DNA from 3 places in the Vibrio sp. nBUS_14 genome. Region 2 is predicted to be linked to each of the others. Evidence: riboswitches for the same ligand, from Rfam matches in the RefSeq annotation. Region 2 holds a riboswitch; each other region holds the start of a gene.
What was found. A riboswitch is a leader RNA that binds a small molecule or an ion and turns the genes downstream of it on or off. The one in region 2 is predicted to bind thiamine pyrophosphate.
Positions count from the first base shown of each region.

Region 1: linked by a shared signal. The riboswitch ahead of thiB (thiamine ABC transporter substrate binding subunit) and the one ahead of thiC (phosphomethylpyrimidine synthase ThiC) in region 2 are both predicted to bind thiamine pyrophosphate.
Region 3: linked by a shared signal. The riboswitch ahead of thiD (bifunctional hydroxymethylpyrimidine kinase/phosphomethylpyrimidine kinase) and the one ahead of thiC (phosphomethylpyrimidine synthase ThiC) in region 2 are both predicted to bind thiamine pyrophosphate.

Region 1 covers NZ_CP179206.1:3,316,041-3,319,301, reverse strand. Annotated here, with positions in the region: gene mpl (UDP-N-acetylmuramate:L-alanyl-gamma-D-glutamyl-meso-diaminopimelate ligase) at 1-715, shown strand, start outside; gene ACMAZD_RS15605 (flavin prenyltransferase UbiX) at 753-1,376, shown strand; TPP riboswitch at 1,420-1,539, shown strand; gene thiB (thiamine ABC transporter substrate binding subunit) at 1,593-2,585, shown strand; gene thiP (thiamine/thiamine pyrophosphate ABC transporter permease ThiP) at 2,670-3,261, shown strand, end outside.
Region 2 covers NZ_CP179206.1:3,655,795-3,659,055, forward strand. Annotated here, with positions in the region: gene thiC (phosphomethylpyrimidine synthase ThiC) at 1-1,818, opposite strand, end outside; TPP riboswitch at 1,948-2,046, opposite strand; gene crcB (fluoride efflux transporter CrcB) at 2,109-2,492, opposite strand; gene ACMAZD_RS17235 (multicopper oxidase family protein) at 2,593-3,261, opposite strand, start outside.
Region 3 covers NZ_CP179207.1:1,574,368-1,577,628, reverse strand. Annotated here, with positions in the region: gene ACMAZD_RS24870 (helix-turn-helix domain-containing protein) at 1-127, shown strand, start outside; gene ACMAZD_RS24865 (DMT family transporter) at 213-1,130, shown strand; TPP riboswitch at 1,229-1,340, shown strand; gene thiD (bifunctional hydroxymethylpyrimidine kinase/phosphomethylpyrimidine kinase) at 1,438-2,331, shown strand; gene ACMAZD_RS24855 (ABC transporter ATP-binding protein) at 2,321-3,100, shown strand; gene ACMAZD_RS24850 (ABC transporter permease) at 3,093-3,261, shown strand, end outside.

The sequences.
Region 1 (3,261 bases), 340 kb from region 2:
CCGTATTTTCTCACCAAAGCAAGATACCGCGATCCAAGATGTGTTATCTCGTGGCTGCTGGAGTGAAACTGAGTTGAGTGGTGAACTCGGTGATTGGGATGCCAATAAATTAGTTAAAGACGGCTCTAAATTTGAGGTGTATTTCCAAGGCGAATGTGTTGGAACCGTGTGCTGGGGTTTGGTTGGCGATCATAACGTAAGCAATGCTTTGATGGCGATTGCGGCGGCAAGACATGTTGGTGTTACGCCTGATTTAGGGTGCGAATCACTGGCGACGTTCATTAATACCAAGCGTCGCTTAGAGTTTAAAGGCGAAGTAGCTGGTGTTTCTGTCTATGACGATTTTGCACATCACCCAACTGCGATTGAACTTACGCTCGGTGGTTTACGTAATAAGGTCGACTCGAAAAAAATCATTGCCGTTTTAGAGCCTCGTTCCGCCACCATGAAGCGTGGTGTGCACAAAGAAACTTTGGCTGATTCGCTCAAGCAGGCGGATTCTACCTACTTATTCCAACCGGATAACATTGATTGGTTTGTACAAGACGTTGCCAATGCGTGCCATCAACCCGCACACGTGAGTGATGACATGGACGCATTCGTTGCTAAAATTGTCTCAGAGGCACATGCGGGAGACCAAATCTTGGTAATGAGTAATGGTGGCTTTGGTGGTATTCACCAGAAACTGTTGGATGGGTTAGCACTAAAAGCTTAACCGATCCAAGACCTTACAATTTGAAGTAATTGAGAACATGACAAAACACGATAAAGCTATAACCCTCGCTTTCACTGGCGCATCTGGTGCGCCTTACGGACTGCGTTTACTTGAATGCTTATTGGCGGCAGATTATCAGGTCTATTTACTGATATCGTCGGCAGCGCGAGTGGTGTTGGCGACAGAGCATGCACTTAAGTTACCTGCTGGGCCTGACGCAGCGAAACAAGTTTTGGTGAAGCATTTAGGTTGCGACCCAGAAAAGTTGGTGGTGTGTGGTAAAGATGATTGGTTTTCTCCGGTTGCCTCTGGTTCAGCAGCGCCGAAGCAGATGGTGGTGTGTCCATGTTCTGCGGGAAGCTTGGCTTCAATTGCTCATGGCCTATCAGATAACCTGATCGAGCGAGCTGCAGACGTAGTGATGAAAGAGCGAGGTCAGCTGTTGTTGGTGGTTCGGGAGACGCCATTTTCTACGCTGCATCTAGAGAATATGCACAAACTCTCGACCATGGGCGTGACGATAATGCCTGCTGCTCCGGGTTTCTATCACCAACCTAAGTCGATCGAAGATCTGGTCGATTTTATGGTGGCGCGCATTCTGGATCATCTCAGTATCGAGCAAGGTTTAGTGCCTCGTTGGGGTTACGATCAACGTAATTGATCCAAACTTGATAGCTTATTGTTAAAAATCGAATTACAATTCCGGACACTCATCGGGGAGCGAACCATTCAAATAACGAATGCGAGCTGAGATCAAGCAAGTGCTTGGGACCCGTAAACCTGAACCAGATAATGCTGGCGTAGGAATTGAGTTAGGAACAACCTCTACCGTTCTCCTCCCTCAAACCTGTGCCGCTCAGACCATGGAGAGCGTCCAGTGAAATTCACATTAACAACCCTTGCTGTTACTACAGCCATCTCTTTTTCTGCCGTTGCTGCAGACAATACTCTAACTGTATATACCTATGACTCTTTTGCTGCGGATTGGGGCCCTCGTCCTGCCGTCGAAAAAGCATTTGAAGAAAAGTGTGGCTGTGATGTGAATTTTGTCGCGCTAGAGGATGGCGTGTCTATTTTAAATCGCTTACGTCTTGAAGGTGGTAACAGCAAAGCTGATATCGTATTAGGCCTAGATAACAATCTAATGGCTGAAGCGAAAGCGACGGGCTTATTAGCTGAGCACAATGTTGATACGTCATCAGTGACACTTCCTAACGACTGGAACGACAGTACTTTTGTACCTTATGATTTTGGTTACTTTGCGTTTATCTATAACAAAGAAAAATTAGCAAATCCGCCTAAGAGTTTGAAAGAATTGGTTGAGCAGCGTGACGACCTCAAGGTTATCTACCAAGACCCACGTACTTCAACGCCAGGTCAAGGCATGATGCTATGGATGAAGTCTGTTTATGGTGATGAAGCGACAGACGCGTGGAAGAAGCTCGCTCAGAAAACGGTTACTGTGACTAAAGGTTGGTCTGAGGCTTACTCTATGTTCCTAGAAGGCGAGTCGGACTTAGTCCTGTCTTATACGACTTCTCCGGCTTACCACATCATTGCAGAAAGTGATTCTAAGTATGCAGCAGCAAGCTTTGAAGAAGGTCATTACACTCAAGTCGAAGTGGCAGCTAAGGTAAAAGGCAACAAGAACGAAAAGCTGGCTGATGAGTTTATGGCATTTATCTTAAGTGACGAGTTCCAATCAGCGATGCCAACGGGTAACTGGATGTACCCAGTGACTGACATCGAACTACCAAAAGGGTTCGAGCAGTTAACAGTACCGCAGAAAGCTCTGAGCTTTACGCCTGAAGAAATCGCCGCTAAGCGCAAGCCTTGGATCCGCGAATGGCAGAGTGCGCTTACTTTTTAACGTAGTATTTAAAAACTAGCTTTCTGTATTTAAAGGTTCGTTCGATATACTTTGAGCGAATTATTTACGGTAAAAAATCAATTTATGATAAAGAAAACACCTAAGGTCGGGATCTGGGTTGCGATACTCATTACCGCCTTCGTGGTTTCAGCAGTTGGGGCATTGCTTAGCAATGCCCCTTCTCTTGATATCAGCCAAGTGTGGTCCGATCCTTACTATTGGCATGTAACGAAATTTAGTTTTTATCAAGCAACACTCTCAACGGTGCTTAGTGTTGGCTTTGCTATACCTATTGCACACGCTCTGTGCCGTAGACAATTTTTTGGGCGAGCTTTGTTGTTAAGACTGTTCGCGTCGACTTTGGTTCTGCCGGTGTTGGTCGGTGTATTTGGTTTGCTGGCGATTTATGGCAACAGTGGCTGGTTAGCTAAATTTTTGGCTAACTTCGACATTGAATTGCCATTCTCGATTTATGGTTTGAATGGCATTTTGCTCGCGCATGTCTTCTTTAATCTGCCTTATGCTAGCCGTTTACTTTTACAAGCTTTGGATACCGTGCCTGCCGAGCAACATAAACTGTGTGCTCATTTGGGTATGAGTCATTGGAATAAATTTAAATCGGTCGAATGGCCTCGTTTAAGGCAACAACTACCACATGTTTGTGGTTTGGTCTTCA
Region 2 (3,261 bases):
ATCAGCCGCCACTTGTTCGGTGTCTTTCGCATACTCTCTGACTTCTTGAGAAATCTTCATCGAGCAGAATTTAGGTCCACACATTGAGCAGAAGTGAGCAACCTTGCCCGACTCTTGTGGCAGGGTTTCATCATGGAAAGAACGCGCTGTTTCCGGGTCTAAAGCTAGATTAAATTGGTCTTCCCAACGGAATTCAAAACGTGCCTTTGATAACGCATTGTCGCGGATTTGTGCGCCCGGGTGCCCTTTCGCCAAGTCTGCAGCGTGTGCTGCCAACTTGTAAGTGATCAGGCCGGTCTTCACATCTTCTTTATTTGGTAAGCCTAAATGTTCTTTAGGGGTGACATAACAGAGCATCGCACAGCCGTACCAACCAATCATGGCCGCACCAATTCCAGAGGTAATATGGTCATAACCAGGGGCAATATCTGTCGTCAATGGGCCTAAAGTATAGAAAGGCGCTTCATGGCAATGTTCTAACTGCTCGTCCATATTCTCTTTGATTAAATGCATTGGCACATGTCCAGGGCCTTCAATGATCACCTGAACGTCGTATTCCCAAGCGACTTTAGTCAACTCACCTAGAGTCCGTAACTCCGAGAATTGAGCCTCATCATTGGCATCTGCAACAGAACCCGGACGTAGGCCATCACCTAATGATAGAGCAACATCGTACTTCGCACAGATCTCACAGATCTCTCGGAAGTGGGTATAAAGGAAGCTTTCTTGGTGATGAGCAAGGCACCATTTCGCGATAATAGAACCACCACGAGAAACAATACCAGTCACACGCTTAGCCGTCATCGGAACGTAGCGAAGCAACAAACCAGCATGGATAGTGAAGTAATCAACACCCTGCTCTGCTTGTTCAATCAAGGTATCACGCATCACTTCCCAGTTGAGGTCTTCGGCTACGCCATTCACTTTTTCAAGCGCTTGATACATAGGAACCGTACCAATCGGCACTGGACTGCTACGCAGAATCCACTCGCGAGTCTCGTGGATATTACGGCCAGTTGAGAGGTCCATTACGGTATCGCCCCCCCAACGAGTTGACCAAACTAGCTTCTCAACTTCTTCTTCAATCGAAGAGCTTACTGAAGAGTTACCGATATTAGCATTCACCTTCACTAAGAAGTTACGACCAATAATCATCGGTTCTGATTCTGGGTGGTTGATGTTTGAAGGGATAATAGCTCGACCTTCAGCAACCTCTTTACGAACGAACTCAGGGGTAATTTCTTTCGGCAGGTTTGCGCCAAAGTTATGGCCAGGGTGTTGATGGTTAAGCTGCTCATCAGCGAACTTCTGACGTCCCATGTTCTCACGTATGGCAATATACTCCATCTCAGGCGTGATAACGCCCTGACGAGCATAGTGCAGCTGAGTAACACATTGATCGCCAGTCGCGCGGCGAATTCTAGGTAGGTTGCCATAGCGAAGGTCGTCTAGGGTTTCATCTTCTAAACGTTCTTTGGTGTAAACAGAGCTTACATCGTCTAACAGTTCCGTATCACCACGCTCTTCAATCCATTGCTCTCGCAACTTAGGAAGACCGCTATACAGGTCTATCTCGTGTGTAGGATCTGTGTAAACACCTGAGGTATCGTAAACTTGAATGGGTGCATTAGGTTCGAATACAGGCTCTTTTTTGCTGCCACCAACTAGGCTATCAGCGAGTGATATTTCTCGTACAGGGACTTGAATGTCCTCTCGAGACCCTTGGACGTAAGCCTTTTTCGAATTTGGGTAAGGTTGTACGGATAAAGAATCAATGAAATTCTTCGCTTCCAGTCTTGCTTGTTTACGACTCGACATAGCATTTTTCCTTGGCTTTTAGCTATTATTTATAGGGATAAAAATGCTTGACGGATTAGATGCTACAAGAGGGATCACGGTAAGAAATACAGTTGTGATCTGGAGATAGATCTCTAGAAGGATTCTAGTTAGATATCTACTCTTGTTCCCTTCGCAGGTATTAGCCTGATCAGGTTCAACGGATCCCGAGTAAACGGTCTCAGCCATATGGCACTCCGACAAGTTCGATCGAGTATATAAAAACGGCTTGGATAAACCAAGCCGAGTTGTTTACAAATCGTAAGAAAGTTTTAAGACTTTATCAAAAGTTGGAAGCCGATCCATGCTGCTGAGATGCTGAGAACCACATTGAGTAGCACATTGAGCCCCATCTTAAAGAAAGCGCCCTGCTGCATAAGAAGGACGTTATCCATTGAAAATGTAGAAAATGTAGTCAGTGCTCCAAGAAAACCAAGACCGATGATCTGTCTCCATGGTTCTGTCGCCACCATCTCATTCTCAAATGCAGCGATGAGCAAACCCATAATTAATGAGCCAATCACGTTAACAGTTAGCGTACCGTAAGGAAAACCACGCCCTAGCATCACCACACATAACTCTGAAATCAAATAGCGCGAACAAGCACCAAATGCACCACCAATGGCAATAAAACCTAAAATAGATAACTGACCCATGAATCCTCCCAAACAATAATTCCTATATTCTAGCTTTAACGCCGATAAAAGCGAGGGTAGAAACTAAGAATGCATGTGCAAATATTAAACGTTACAGGTGTCACTTAACCTCAATATATCCCATCAATCCTGTTTTCATGTGTTCAATCACATGACAGTGGTACATCCAACGTCCTGGGTTGTCTGCAACAAATGCAGCTTTAGCTCGGCCGTTTTTTCCAAGTAACACTGTATCGGTATGGAAAGGCTCTTCAATTTTTTTACCATCAAGTTCCAATACAGTAAATGTATGACCATGAATATGAATCGGGTGATGATATTGAGTGACGTTCTTAAGATCGAATATGTAAGTCTTACCCAACTCTAAAGTCGCCAACGGTTCAGGAATATTGTCTTTGCTCATCCCCTCCCATGCTCTTTTATTAGTAAGCCAAAACTTAGGCATGGACTTCCCATCTTTAGATACTGGTGATACCGCACCTTCCCACTCGAACACAAAATCGATCTCTTCAGCATTAGCAAGATCTAGGTTAGGTACTGGATTCAATGGTAATACTGGAAACACTCGCTCTTGAGTAAATGCTGAATCTACGACTTCAAATTGACACAAAGAAAATGGGAAACGTCCCTTCATTTGGAGAACGTTAACTCGCTCACCAGCTTTAGGAGCGATCAGCCCGATATCTACACGCATCCCTGGACCAATTTTATGTTGAGTCAGTTTATAAGGCGTTTTCACAGGATTACCATCGATGGCAATCACCCATGC
Region 3 (3,261 bases), on a different replicon from region 2:
TTTACCCGTTCAATTGGTCGCAGAAAATGTGGGTTATAGTGACCTATCTGCATTTAGTCGACGCTTCTCTCAGCACTTTGGGATGTCTCCAAGGGCGTTTCTAGGCTCAATGAAAGACAGTCTTTAGAAACAACAATAGCGTCCTTTCGGCAAACTAACTTTTGTCAATCTTCACTATTATCTATTTCAGAACTGAAAATTGGGTAATAGAAATGAATCTTGTCATCAATCGTGTTAACGAATTCCAAACGGGCACTTTAGCCATCTTGTTTGCTTCCATTTTATGGGGCACGACAGGCACCGCCGCAAGTTTTGCGCCTGATCTCAGCCCATTAGCGATTGGTGCGCTTTCAATGGGTGTTGGTGGCTTAATGCAAGCAGGCTTAGCGTATCGAAAGATCCTATCCGCGCTCGACAAGCTTTCGCTGAACAAGAAATTGCTAGCGTTGAGCGCATTGGCTTTGGCGGTTTATCCATTGGCTTTCTATTCATCTATGAAGTTATCTGGTGTCGCGATTGGTACGGTCGTGTCTATTGCAACTGCGCCGTTCTTTTCTGCTCTCTTAGAGTGTCTTATCAGCAAAAAGAATAATATCAACAAACGCTGGTTAACGAGCTTTGCAATTGGTGTGGTGGGTATTGGGTTATTGGTGTTTTCAGAGTCGTCATCGGTGAGTGAATCTGGTAACGAACTGAAGCTTTTGGGCATTGCTTTAGGTTTGGTTGCAGGCCTGTGCTACGCCATTTATTCATGGGCGACTAAGGCTCTGATAGACGAAGGCATTGAATCGCAAGCAGCGATGGGCAGCATATTTGGTTTAGGTGCAATGCTATTACTGCCAACGCTGTGGTTTACAGGGGGTAACTTGTTCGCGTCGAATTCCAATATATTGGTCGTGAGTTACTTGGCGTTAATTCCTCAATGCATGGGCTATATCGCGTTCAGTTTTGGCCTGCGACATGTCACCGCGAGCAGTGCCAACTTGATTACCTTGCTTGAGCCTGTCGTCGCCGCGGTACTTGCCGTCTGTATTGTGGGAGAGTTGATTCCATTGGCTGGGTGGTTAGGTATGTTCTTGATAGTGATGTGTTTGTTTATTCAGTCGAAGTCATCTAAAGGAACGTTATAAGTATTTGTTTTGTTGGGCCTAATTGAATTTTATTCATGTGTAATTCTTATAATTGAACAAAATCAGTATCTCAGTTGTGATAGTGCTGTTACTATCGCTATCAATAGTCGGGGGGCATATACCTTATTTGGTGTTTGCTGAGATCGTTAATCGAGACCCGTTGAACCTGATTCAGTTAACACTGGCGTAGGGAACTATAAGCACTCGATCTACGTCTGTTCTCATGAAAGCCTTTCATGACACTATTGCGACTTCTCCTTCGATCGGTGCTCGTTCTCCTACGTCTTGTAAGATAGTAGGAGCGACAATGACACACAGTTCTATTTCAAAAGATTTAACTCAAAAATCCGCAGTTTTAAAGCATTCTACTGATAGTTTGATTCGCACGAATACTCCGATTGTTTTAACCATTGCAGGTTCTGACAGTGGCGGTGGTGCGGGCATTCAAGCTGATATTAAAGCGATGTCTGCAACCGGTAGTTTTGCTTGTTCGGTGATTACCGCGATCACTTCGCAGAACACTCAAGGCGTTTCAGCCATTTTTCCCATCCCACTTGATCATGTCGCTAGCCAATTAGATGCAGTTTTTACTGACCTCAATATCGTGGCAGTAAAAGTCGGCATGTTGGCAGATGCGCAAATCATCAAAGTCGTTGCTGACAAAATTAAGCAGTACCAACCTAAGCATCTTGTGATTGACCCTGTAATGGTCGCAACCAGTGGTGACCTTCTTTTAGAAAACGCTGCCATTGTTACGCTAAAGCAAGAACTGATTCCTCTGGCAGATATCATTACACCTAATTTGCCGGAAGGCGCAGCACTTACAGGTAAGCCCTTACCTGAAAGCGAAGCTGAAATGCAGGGCATGATTGAAGATCTACGGGCCTTAGGTGCGAAAGCGGTGCTTCTAAAAGGCGGTCATTTAGAGAAGTACGAAAACAGTAACGACCTACTGATTCTGCCAACCACGTCTGCTCTGATTAGCGCGAAGCGTTTTCCTACCAAAAACACCCATGGCACAGGTTGTACGCTCTCTTCAGCCATTGCTTCTTTCTTGGCTCAAGGCAAAACGCTTAGGCAAGCTGTCGACCTTGGTAAACAATACATTTCTCACGCCATTGCTCATGCTGATGAGCTTCAAGTCGGTCAAGGCCATGGCCCAGTAAACCACTTCTTCGCTGGACACGGTAATGTTCGTTAATACGGTTGGCGTTCAACTCAGCAACGCGACCTTACGTTACCGCGATAGCGAGCACGCAACCTTATCGGGGTTGTCGCTTAGCTTAAACGCAGGTAAGTGGACGGTGTTACTGGGTCGAAGTGGTTGCGGAAAAACCACAGTATTGCGTTATCTGGCAGGCTTGCTGGACGACAAGGTGGAGTGGCAGGGCACATTGGCAACGTCTGATGAACTGCCTTTAACGGATCGTATCGCTTACATGGCGCAGCAAGATTTGTTACTACCATGGTTGTCGGTTATCGACAATGTGTGCCTGAGTCACCGCTTCCAAAATTTCGCTGATAAGCATCAAAGCCAAGCATCTCATAAACAAGCTCAAACCAATCAAGCAGTAGAGTTACTGACTTCGGTTGGTCTGGCCGATTACGCGGATGCTATGCCGGATCAATTGTCTGGCGGTATGCGCCAGCGTGTTGCTTTGGCTCGAACCTTAATGCAAGACAAACCTGTTGTGCTGATGGACGAACCTTTCTCTGCGCTGGATGCGGTAACAAGACACAAGTTACAGGTCTTAGCGTGTGAATTGTTAAGAGATAAAACCGTTGTGTTGATTACCCATGATCCACAAGAAGCGGTGCGTTTGGCGGATAATTTGTATGTGTTGCAAGGCACTCCGGCGAGTGCACAGTCACTGTCTGTGCCTAATACAGCGACACCAAGAGTGTTAGACGGTGAATGTGCTGAGTTACAACAAGCGATCTTAGATCAGTTGGAGCGTGATTATGAATGATCTAACGCAAAGCGAAGCTGTGGCGCGTTCAGCTAACGTACAGACTACCACTACACGCCCTCGTCAGATGAATCCCGTTATGCGTTTGCTGATCAGCAGTGCTGTGATTCTCGGTTTATGGCAGCTAGTTGTGGTTGTCTTCGAGATGCCGAGTTTCATTC